Regions from separate parts of the Peribacillus sp. V2I11 genome, predicted to be linked through region 2. Evidence: a T-box and tRNA genes for the amino acid it is inferred to sense, from the RefSeq annotation. Region 2 holds a T-box; the other holds one or more tRNA genes.
The links. A T-box is a leader RNA that pairs with one kind of tRNA and senses whether it is charged. The one in region 2 lies ahead of pheS (phenylalanine--tRNA ligase subunit alpha), so its partner is inferred to be a tRNA-Phe.

Region 1 (5,707 bases), 2.4 Mb from region 2:
TTCTAACCCGCGCCCCTCATCGGGGTGGGAGACAGTGTCAGGTGGGCAGTTTGACTGGGGCGGTCGCCTCCTAAAGAGTAACGGAGGCGCCCAAAGGTTCCCTCAGAATGGTTGGAAATCATTCGTAGAGTGTAAAGGCACAAGGGAGCTTGACTGCGAGACCTACAAGTCGAGCAGGGACGAAAGTCGGGCTTAGTGATCCGGTGGTTCCGCATGGAAGGGCCATCGCTCAACGGATAAAAGCTACCCCGGGGATAACAGGCTTATCTCCCCCAAGAGTCCACATCGACGGGGAGGTTTGGCACCTCGATGTCGGCTCATCGCATCCTGGGGCTGTAGTCGGTCCCAAGGGTTGGGCTGTTCGCCCATTAAAGCGGTACGCGAGCTGGGTTCAGAACGTCGTGAGACAGTTCGGTCCCTATCCGTCGCGGGCGCAGGAAATTTGAGAGGAGCTGTCCTTAGTACGAGAGGACCGGGATGGACGCACCGCTGGTGTACCAGTTGTCTTGCCAAAGGCATAGCTGGGTAGCTACGTGCGGACGGGATAAGTGCTGAAAGCATCTAAGCATGAAGCCCCCCTCAAGATGAGATTTCCCATGGCGCAAGCTAGTAAGATCCCTGAAAGATGATCAGGTTGATAGGTCAGAGGTGGAAGCGTGGCGACATGTGGAGCTGACTGATACTAATAGATCGAGGACTTAACCAACGCTTTTTAAAAAATGAAATACCTTCTTCTTATTATCTAGTTTTGAAGGAATGAAAATTTCTTCTTGCATTTTTTCGAAAAGATGTTACAATAATATATGTCTTGAAAAAATGTTAACAATGTTTGGTGACGATAGCGAAGAGGTCACACCCGTTCCCATTCCGAACACGGCAGTTAAGCTCTTCAGCGCCGATGGTAGTTGGGGGTTTCCCCCTGTGAGAGTAGGACGTCGCCAAGCTTATATTGTTCCGCAGTAGCTCAGTGGTAGAGCATTCGGCTGTTAACCGAACGGTCGTAGGTTCGAGTCCTACCTGCGGAGCCATTATTGGAGAGCTGTCCGAGTGGCCGAAGGAGCACGATTGGAAATCGTGTAGACGGGTAACCCTGTCTCAAGGGTTCAAATCCCTTGCTCTCCGCCATTTATACCTGGCCCGTTGGTCAAGCGGTTAAGACACCGCCCTTTCACGGCGGTAACACGGGTTCGAATCCCGTACGGGTCACCATTTAGTCAACATATTGGAGGATTAGCTCAGCTGGGAGAGCATCTGCCTTACAAGCAGAGGGTCGGCGGTTCGATCCCGTCATCCTCCACCATTTCTTAACGAGATCAAGTTGTTTCTGCTGAAACGCTCAACACGAAAACTTGATGCATAATAGCAACATTATTACCGTCGCGGGGTGGAGCAGTCCGGTAGCTCGTCGGGCTCATAACCCGAAGGTCGCAGGTTCAAATCCTGTCCCCGCAATCTATGGTCCCGTGGTGTAGCGGTTAACATGCCTGCCTGTCACGCAGGAGATCGCGGGTTCGATTCCCGTCGGGACCGCCATTTTTATTGCTTGGCTCAGTAGCTCAGTCGGTAGAGCAAAGGACTGAAAATCCTTGTGTCGGCGGTTCGATTCCGTCCTGAGCCACCATAGTAGTGCCGGTGTAGCTCAACTGGTAGAGCAACTGACTTGTAATCAGTAGGTTGGGGGTTCAAGTCCTCTTGCCGGCACCATGTTTCATCCATATGCGGAGGGGTAGCGAAGTGGCTAAACGCGGCGGACTGTAAATCCGCTCCTTCGGGTTCGGCAGTTCGAATCTGCCCCCCTCCACCATATTTCTTACAGGGGTATAGTTTAAAGGTAGAACAGAGGTCTCCAAAACCTCCAGTGTGGGTTCGAGTCCTACTACCCCTGCCAATTTCAATCCTATAATGGCGATTGTGGCGAAGTGGTTAACGCACCTGATTGTGGTTCAGGCATTCGTGGGTTCGATTCCCATCAGTCGCCCCATTTAATAAAACATGGTATAATGAATACAACGTTAATGGGCTATAGCCAAGCGGTAAGGCAACGGATTTTGATTCCGTCATGCGAAGGTTCGATCCCTTCTAGCCCAGCCATATGCGAAAGTAGTTCAGTGGTAGAATACAACCTTGCCAAGGTTGGGGTCGCGGGTTCGAATCCCGTCTTTCGCTCCAAAAACGTTGGCGGCATAGCCAAGCGGTAAGGCAGAGGTCTGCAAAACCTTTACCACCGGTTCGATTCCGGTTGCCGCCTCCAACATACATGCCGGTGTGGCGGAATTGGCAGACGCGCACGACTCAAAATCGTGTTCCTCTGGAGTGCCGGTTCGACCCCGGCCACCGGTATCATCAATAGCGAAGAATCGCTATTACAAAAAGCTTCACACTTAATTGTGTGAAGCTTTTTTGTGTTTATGACGTATTACAAAATATGTACAAAAAATGTGCGGGGGTATTGTGCAATGATTTTTCATCACTCAAGAATGAAGGAGAATTGAAACCAAGGAGCATACAATCCCGAATCAAACATTATTAAAGGTGTTAGGATATCATTTCACTTTCAATCTACACTATGACATACGTCTATGGAAGATACGAAACGATACATGAAGTTATTGGCCTCTGGGGAGAGGCATAATAAATATTCTCCATTAAAACAATAAGCAATAGTTTAGAGAACGTTCGTTCTTACGGTGGAAATGAAAAACGAATGGGTCAAAGAGCATTAACTCTCCCATTCGTTCCAAAAATAATGATTGCCCATTTCAGATTTCAATATTCATAGCATTTAGTTCTGCTTCCGTATAGCCAGCAGCGGATAGTGCGATTTCAATTTCTTCAGCAGCCTTATAATCAAATAATTTAAATTTAGACATTAAAGCGAAAGCATTTTGATCTTCAATTGCCAAGGCAACAGCTTCCACGTCTTGTAGTAACTTCAGGTCTTCAATGTAGAATTGAGCGGTTCTCATCGCTAAATACTCATTCAGTGTAGTTGAACTGTAGAAAAGTCTTGTTAAAGTGGCGATTGCGTTAGGAACGAAAATCTTATTCATAATTACCCCTCCACTATTCTTAATTTTCTGTCATTTTAATTACTACAAGTATGAGTCACCATATAAATGTTGTCAATCTTTATCTGTTGAGCATTTTTTTCACCAGAGAATGTATGTCTGTACTCAAATTGAGTAAATAGAAAACAGGTGACTTTGCCAAAGGCAAAATATCGCACCAAAGCGCACCAAGTAAGCGAAGGAACGGTTGCTGAGTTTATGAAGCGACCCAAAAGAAACATACAGAAAAGAGTCATGTTGATTCAAGCCCGGTTGCACGCACATACAAAAAAAAGACCCCTGCTTATAAGGCAAGGGCCTTAGGCTCGATCATAACAAGTTGGATAGAAGAGATACTTTTTATATAATGCATTTACCTCTTTATTCCGATGTTCCCCGATTTCATTTCTTAGCTGGCCTTCCATACATTTCATTAATGTTTTTGACTCCACTTACTTTTTTTATTAGAAAAAACCTTTTAATTTATCTGCTAGTTTTTTTTGTCTGTCTAGGAACAAATGCCCGTGCGTATCAATAGTTGTTGTAATACTTGAATGACCAAACCGTTCTTTAATGACAGTGATATCTCCTCCAAACTCAATTAGAGAGCAGGGTGAGAATGTCTGAAATCATGTAATCGTATAGGTTCTAATCCAGCTCGCTTGCAAATGGTAGGAATGCGTTTAGTAAATTGGTTTCTCGTAGGTGTTACTTCCCTAAAATCTTCATGTTGACTATTAATAAATTTTTAAAATTCTTTTGGAGTCCAAAAATTCTTTTTTTCTTTTCTACTCACAACTTAGGTAATGTATCACAAGGATTTTTTTGGATTATTCCTTCATCAATTGCAACATTAGTGGAGTTAGATATTTCTTCTAAAATAGTGTTAATAAATAATATTCTTTATTTTCATAATTTATAGAAAAAGATGAATCGGTACAAACTATAGATAGGTATATAATAAAAATGGGTATTTTTTCAAAAAAAGCAAGGTGCGGGAAGGTAGCTTTAAGTTATCCGAAAAAACGTTGAAGGTTAACTAGTATCTTACTAATTTAAAGGTGTATTCAATTTAAACTGAAATAAAGTAGGAAGAAATCGAATACTTTATATGTTAAATAATCAGTGGAATTCACAAAAATATGAAAGTGGTTAATGGGAATTGGCTTATTATTAAGTATTATTCTAGTTTTTCTGATTCCAGTTAATGCTCATGCATATACTACATACAATGGCCACAAAATGTCTTCAGGAATTGGAAACTATGGTAAAAGTACAAAGTATTATTGGGTAGATTCATCCGCAAGCACTTATTCTACAAAAATAGCAAACATTTGATAGGTGGATATATTCAACAAAATATGCTGGTATTACAACACCAGCATCCTATAGGAAGACAACAAATAAAAGTGCCAGTACTATTGATTTTTATCGTGTCAACTCTCTTTCGGGAACAAATGTTATTGGAAAAACTATTTTTTATGTTAACCAAACAAATGTTAATGTTTCAGCACAAGACTGGTATTGGTCAAAAATCCAATTATCTAAAAGTTTAATGACTTCTTTACCTAAATATCAACAAGCAACTATTAGTCATGAAATCGGACATGCTTTTGGTTTAAATCACACGAATAATCAGTTAATGGATGCAACTATAAGTGATGCTTATAGCTTAGGAATCCAATATCCTAGAAAAGATGAATACAATGGCATCAACTATCTTTATAAATAATAGGGGGAAGAAAAATGAATAAGATAAAATTTTTATTCGTTTGTTTGTTATCATTTTCTGTTCTAACTGCATGTAATGGTGCAACTGAAGAATCTCAAAATAAGGGACAAGATAAATCTGTGGTAACAGCTGAAGACGATAAGTCTAATGATTCTACTAAAAAAGAAGTTGTTGCAGATAATGAAAATGTTTCTATGGACAATGTAACAGTTATAGAATCTGAACTTGCCTTTGCTTTTGATTATGAAGATGTTGAACAGTTAAGAGAGGATTCAGAATTAGCTGTTGAAGGATTAGTTATGTCTACTGAGAATTATGTATATATGGATGAAGAAACTGGAGAGGGTGAACCCTTTACAAAACTATCCTTTAAAATTAATAAAGTTTTAAACGGAGATTCAAGTTTAGAAGGAAAAGAGATAACAGTATTAGAGCAAGGTGGATATATTACTGCTAAACAAAGCGGGATGGGAGAAAAGTTTCCAGATTTAACAGAAGAGGAATTAAATGAGACCTTTTTTATCATACCTGATGGACATAGACCATCTGTAAAGGGTGATGAATTAGTTGCCTTTTTAACTAGTCAGACAGATGGTTTTGAAACTGGATTTGATTTTTACATATTTATTGGGGTATACCAATCAAAATTTGAATACGATGAAGATAGTGAAGAGTATGCAAGGCCTTCTGAGGATTTCGACGAATTGATAGGAGAAGCAGAAACACAAAAGGAAAAGGAAGTTATTGAAGAAGAGATACAAATAGAAGAGGACCTTAATACTGAAGTAACTAAATTAGTGAAATGAATTAAATTTAACTTTTCTTTATATGGGTGTGAATTGAAATATTAAGTTTGAACCATGGCTACATTTTGGACTCCATATCATTTTAATTTTCTTGTTTAAAACAAACGAAAACTATCAAACTA
Region 2 (5,707 bases):
ATCGGCAGTGTGGCGGGAATGTTATCATATCCAAATAAACGTGCAGCCTCTTCGACTAAATCAGCCTCAATCGTAATATCACCACGGCGCGTCGGGACTGTGATTGTGAACGTTTCATTGTCAAGTTCCACGCCGAATTGCAGACGTTTGAAGATCGATTCCACAACTGATACGGTCATGCTTGTTCCAAGAAGTGTGTTGATTTTTTCAAGAGTGATGCTAATGACCGCAGGTTCCATTGTCAATTCGTCAACTTCTGCTGCTCCTTGTAAGACTGTTCCGCCTGCATATTGTGCAATCAATTGTGCAGCACGTTCTCCAGCTTCACGAACACGGGCCGGGTCGACGCCTTTTTCAAAACGGGCACTAGCTTCACTGCGTAATCCATGGTCCTTTGAAGCTTTACGAACTACTGCACCTGCAAAATATGCACTTTCAATAATGATGTTCGTCGTATCATTTTTCACTTCTGAATCCGCTCCGCCCATCACACCAGCTATCGCAACAGGCTCGCAGCCATTTGTGATCACTAAATGGTCAGTTGTCAAAGAGCGTTCCGTTTCATCCAAAGTTACGATTTTTTCAGCATCCTTCGCTCTGCGGATGACGATTTCCTTTGAACCAAAGCGGTCATAATCAAAGGCATGAAGCGGTTGACCGTATTCAAGTAAAATGTAGTTCGTGATATCCACCACATTATTATGAGGACGGATACCTGCAGACATCAACCGAGTCTGCATCCAAAGCGGTGAGGGTCCTACCTTAACATCCTTGATGATTTTAGCAATGTATATCGGGTTATCTTCTTTCGCTTCCACTTTGACACTGATATAATCTGATGCTTTTTCAGCTGCCTCTACTTTCTCGACAACCGGCCATTTCACTTCCCGGCCTAGAATGGCTCCCACTTCATATGCAACACCAAGCATGCTCAATGCGTCGGAACGGTTTGGAGTCAGCCCAAGTTCCAGCACTTCATCACTTAAACCAAGTTCCTCCAAAGCATCTTTCCCCACTTCCACATCATTTGGGAAGACGAAGATACCTGTAGCATAATCCTTGGAAACGAGCTTGGATTCGAAGCCCAATTCTTGAAGCGAGCAAATCATCCCGTGCGATTCCTCTCCGCGAAGTTTCGCTTTCTTGATTTTGAAATTACCTGGAAGGACTGCGCCAACAGTAGCGACTGCGACTTTTTGGCCTTTATCGACATTCGGTGCTCCACAGATGATCTGAACGGGATTTTCGGCCCCGATATCAACTTGGCATTTATTTAATTTATCCGCATTTGGATGCTGTTCACGTTCAATGACATGCCCGATGACGACTCCTTTTAGCCCTTCACTTTTCTTTTCTACCCCTTCAACCTCAATGCCGCTTTTCGTGATTTTGTCAGCTAACTCCGTCGCATTGATGCCTGAAAGGTCAACATAATCTTGTAACCATTTATATGACACAAACATGGTAGGTCCTCCTTTTTAAAATAAAAATTTATGCTTCGTGATGGTTGAATTGTTTTAAGAATCGAACATCATTCGTATAGAAATGACGGATATCGTCCACACCGTATTTCAACATGGCAATCCGTTCCACGCCGATTCCAAATGCGAATCCAGAGTATTTCTTGGAATCGAAGCCAGCCATTTCAAGGACGTTCGGATGAACGATCCCGCCGCCAAGCACTTCAATCCAACCTGTTTGTTTACATACGCTGCAGCCTTTACCACCGCAGATTTTACAAGAAATATCCACTTCGACGGAAGGCTCCGTAAATGGGAAGAAACTTGGACGAAGTCGGATTTCACGGTCTTGCCCGAATACTTTTTTCGCAAATACGTCAAGCGTTCCTTTCAGGTCGCTCATGCTGATGTTCTCATCGATGACCAAGCCCTCAATTTGCTGGAATTGATGGGAGTGTGTTGCATCATCGTTATCACGGCGATATACTTTCCCTGGGCAAATGATTTTAACAGGACCTTGACCTTTATGTTTTTCCATCGTTCTGGCTTGAACAGGTGAAGTGTGCGTACGCATCAGGATTTCATCCGTGATGTAGAAGGAATCCTGCATATCACGTGCCGGATGGCTTTTTGGCAAGTTAAGTGCCTCGAAGTTGTAGTAGTCACTTTCGACTTCAGGACCTTCCGCAACGGTATAACCCATACCGATGAATAAGTCTTCGATTTCTTCCACGACACGTGTTAATGGGTGAAGGTTCCCCTTGTTAACCGGACGTCCTGGAAGTGTGACGTCAATCGTTTCAGTTGCTAGCTTTGCATTGACTGCCGCAGTTTCAAGTGCTTTTTGTTTCTCCTCGATCTTTGTTGCAATCGCTTCCCGTACATCATTGGCTAGTGCCCCGATTTTTGGGCGTTCTTCGGCAGATAATTTACCCATGCCGCGCAATACCTCAGTGATTGGCCCTTTTTTCCCTAAATAAGCAACACGGACTTCATTCAGTTCTTTTAATTCGGAAGCGGCGGCAACTTTTTGCAACGCTTCTTCCTGCAGTTCTAGTAATCGTTCCTGCATCATGTCTTCCTCCTTTATTTTCCTTTTGTAAAAATGAACACAAAAAAACCCCGATCCCTAAAGGGACGAGGTTTATGTATCGCGGTACCACCCTTATTAGTGCACAAACAAAAAAACTCATGCACTCACTTCATTAAAAATAACGGCTCTTCACCGGAACATTTTTCGGACATCCTGTCTTCCCAATGCCAACTCGAAAGGTGAATTCCCTTAAGCAGTGCCATAAAAATGCTTTCAGTCAAGGCATTTTTTCCCTGGATATGGTTAACTTAAGCTACTACTCTTTGTCATCGTTGTTTTCATTATAAAATTCTGTTTTATTATATTATAATTCTTCTGCCGTTTCAAATCGATTTTCGTAAATGGTACATTAAAATCCCGGCAGCAATCCCCACATTCAATGATTCGCTTTTTCCGTAGATGGGAATATAAAGGTTTTTAGTCGTTTTCCCCAGTAATTCCTTCGATACTCCTTGGCCTTCATTACCGACCAGCAGGGCAAATCGGGAAGACTTTTCCACTTCTTCAAATGGCGATGCGCCTTCTAATGCCGTGCCATAAACCGGTGTGCCGCTTTGCTTCAGCTCATCGATGATTTCGGAAAGGTTCCCTTTAATGACAGGCATATGGAAGAGGCTTCCTTGCGTCGAACGGACCACTTTGGGATTATACAAGTCAGCACACCCTTCGCCAAGAATGACCGCATCGATTCCAGCTGCATCCGCTGTCCTGATCATCGTTCCAATATTCCCCGGATCTTGGACAGCATCGATCAACAATAGTTTATCCGGATTGATGGACGCCATGCTCGTTGATTTCTGTTCACAAACCGCGGCAATTCCCTGCGGGGCTTCGGTATCGCAAATCGCCTTCATAATATCATTTTTCACATAAATGAGTTCTGTGCCTTCCACCTTAAAATGGGCAGGCATTTCAGTTTCTTCATTGATGATCACTTCCAAGACGATTTCTTCTTTTAAGGCTTCTTCAACTAGGTGAAAACCCTCGACTAAATATTTACCTGTTTTATCTCGTTCTTTTTTCGTCAAAAGTTTTTTCCATTGCTTAACTTGAGGGTTTTTTACGGATTCGATATATTTCAAGGGTAAACGCTCCTTTAACTTCACACTGATTTTCCTATTATAACGCAATTCACATACATATTGCATGCGAGTTTGTGAAATGCTATTAATGTCAATCATTATGTGTTAGAGGAGGAATGATTATGAATTTGAACTTACGTAATGCGATCATCCAAAATGTATCTGGAAATTCGCAAGATCAGCTGGAAGACACGATTGTCGATGCCATACAAAATGGCGAGGAAAAAATGCTTCCTGGATTGGGAGTATTGTTCGAGGTCATCTGGCAAAATTCATCTGAGCAGGAAAAACAGGAAATGATCACTGCCCTCGAAGCAGGATTAAAAAAATAACAGCCTTCAAAGGCTGTTATTTTTTTAATTTCGCTACGCCAGCCTTCAGTTCTTCGATGGAGACTTCTTCATCGAGCAGCAGGATGAATTTTTTTGCGCTCACTTCTTGAAGCATCGCTTTTGTCTCAGCAAAAGAGTAGCCGTATTTCGTGAAAAAGCTGCGTAAATCTCCAGATCCTTCATCTGTGAAGTAGTGGAAGATTTTTAAAAAAAGAGTGTCCTCCTTATCCTGATTGGCGATGATCAGTATATCCGTATGTTCATATCCAAGCTGCACATCTTTTTTTATATCAGCTGCCACTGTCATTTGGGTGCCAGACACGCCTTTAGCTTTTAAGTCTTGAATTGCAGCAAGTAGTTCCGGATTAGAGTCAAAAACACCATATACGTTTTTTTCCATGTTTCTCCCCCTCCTTGTTACTCTACTTAAAATAAAATTCCTTTGTCATTATACCTTGCGGCTTTATCAATAAACAAGCAAATAGTCTATTGAGATTTCCATACTAATGGACGAAGGAACCTTTTGCCTAAAGGGTTTCAGACTGTAGAGAAACTCGATGAAAATCATCTACAGTTTTTTAAGGGTTTGTACAGTTCGAACGTTGATTTTCTCTACAGGCACTCGCTTTCAGCGGGCGGTCCGGGAGTCTCGCACACCCGTTCCAATCCACTTTGTTTTAACTTTTAGATAGAAGCCCTTTTGTCTACAAACTGAAATAACAGCCTTGTGTAGGCTGTTATTTTGCGTATTACAGATTGTCGGTATTAATTCGATTTTTGATGTATTCATCTTTCAAGCCTTCCTCTTGCTGACCACTTAGAGCATTCGTGCTCACGGTCCGATCCAGTGATCCTTGAGCATCCAGGGCTTTGTCAGTATCAGAAGAAACTGGGTCTGCATGAGGGTCGCTTGCTAGTGTCCCTTCATAATCCCCTGGCTTTTGGTCCTTATATTTTTCGGTGGAGTTCCCCCTGATTTCCCTTTCGTGAGCTCGCTTCGTATCCGGCTCTTCATTTTCAAAGATGTTGGCAGAATTTCCGTGAAGTTCCTCGCTTCTTCCTGGTTGTGCTTCCACTTCCCTTGTTCGATAGGCATTCGCTGTTGTTTCAGGAAAAAGGTTCGGGTCCGGATTGTTCACCACCCCTGTTCTAAGCGGATTCTCTGCTGGTAGTTCGTCCGTATCCTGCGTGCGATTGGAAGTTACGCTTTCTCGTGCTGATACGGTTTCCGATTCATCTAAAAGAATCAGGAATTTTCCAGCCTCCACTTCATTTATATAAGCGGTGGCTTCACTATCGGCAAGCCCTAAGTCGCCTAGTCGGTTCCTTATATCTTCAGAACCCTCGTTCAGGAAAAAGTGTTTCATCTTATCAATGAAGGATTCATCGTTCGAGTTAGTAACGACGTCTACATCGGCATCCCGCTTTTCATTGAAGAAATCCAAGTCTTCTTTCTTATCAGCCATCACGGTTATTTCTCCTTCATGGTCCCCCTTTTCCTTGAGGGATTGTATAGCCTGGATTATTTCTCTTTCCGTATTAAAAACACCATATACTGTTCTTCCCATACATCTTCCTCCTCCTATTATCCCGATATTTCTTCTTACGTGTATTTATACCCTGATGGGTGCTAATTAAACAAAAAATGGTCCATTCAAAGGTTTGCCTTCGCTAGATTCGAACCTTTAATCAGCCTTTAAAATCAAAAGTAGCCTGCAGTTTTTAAAACTGCAGGCCATT

Region 1: it has a tRNA-Phe gene. The T-box ahead of pheS (phenylalanine--tRNA ligase subunit alpha) is inferred to sense a tRNA for this amino acid. The anticodon was not compared.

What each region holds. Positions count from the first base shown of each region.
Region 1 is NZ_JAUSYW010000001.1:1,478,021-1,483,727, reverse strand. It holds rRNA gene QFZ73_RS07225 (23S ribosomal RNA) at 1-706, shown strand, start outside; rRNA gene rrf (5S ribosomal RNA) at 829-944, shown strand; tRNA gene QFZ73_RS07215 (tRNA-Asn) at 954-1,028, shown strand; tRNA gene QFZ73_RS07210 (tRNA-Ser) at 1,034-1,125, shown strand; tRNA gene QFZ73_RS07205 (tRNA-Glu) at 1,135-1,209, shown strand; tRNA gene QFZ73_RS07200 (tRNA-Val) at 1,225-1,300, shown strand; tRNA gene QFZ73_RS07195 (tRNA-Met) at 1,379-1,452, shown strand; tRNA gene QFZ73_RS07190 (tRNA-Asp) at 1,458-1,533, shown strand; tRNA gene QFZ73_RS07185 (tRNA-Phe) at 1,546-1,621, shown strand; tRNA gene QFZ73_RS07180 (tRNA-Thr) at 1,629-1,704, shown strand; tRNA gene QFZ73_RS07175 (tRNA-Tyr) at 1,721-1,804, shown strand; tRNA gene QFZ73_RS07170 (tRNA-Trp) at 1,815-1,888, shown strand; tRNA gene QFZ73_RS07165 (tRNA-His) at 1,906-1,981, shown strand; tRNA gene QFZ73_RS07160 (tRNA-Gln) at 2,017-2,091, shown strand; tRNA gene QFZ73_RS07155 (tRNA-Gly) at 2,095-2,169, shown strand; tRNA gene QFZ73_RS07150 (tRNA-Cys) at 2,178-2,251, shown strand; tRNA gene QFZ73_RS07145 (tRNA-Leu) at 2,260-2,340, shown strand; gene QFZ73_RS07140 (hypothetical protein) at 2,760-3,050, opposite strand; gene QFZ73_RS28890 (matrixin family metalloprotease) at 4,393-4,779, shown strand; gene QFZ73_RS07135 (hypothetical protein) at 4,794-5,585, shown strand.
Region 2 is NZ_JAUSYW010000001.1:3,869,248-3,874,954, reverse strand. It holds gene pheT (phenylalanine--tRNA ligase subunit beta) at 1-1,463, opposite strand, end outside; gene pheS (phenylalanine--tRNA ligase subunit alpha) at 1,492-2,532, opposite strand; T-box leader at 2,591-2,832, opposite strand; gene QFZ73_RS18940 (TrmH family RNA methyltransferase) at 2,877-3,635, opposite strand; gene sspI (small acid-soluble spore protein SspI) at 3,758-3,967, shown strand; gene QFZ73_RS18930 (general stress protein) at 3,984-4,367, opposite strand; gene QFZ73_RS18925 (YflT domain-containing protein) at 4,717-5,535, opposite strand.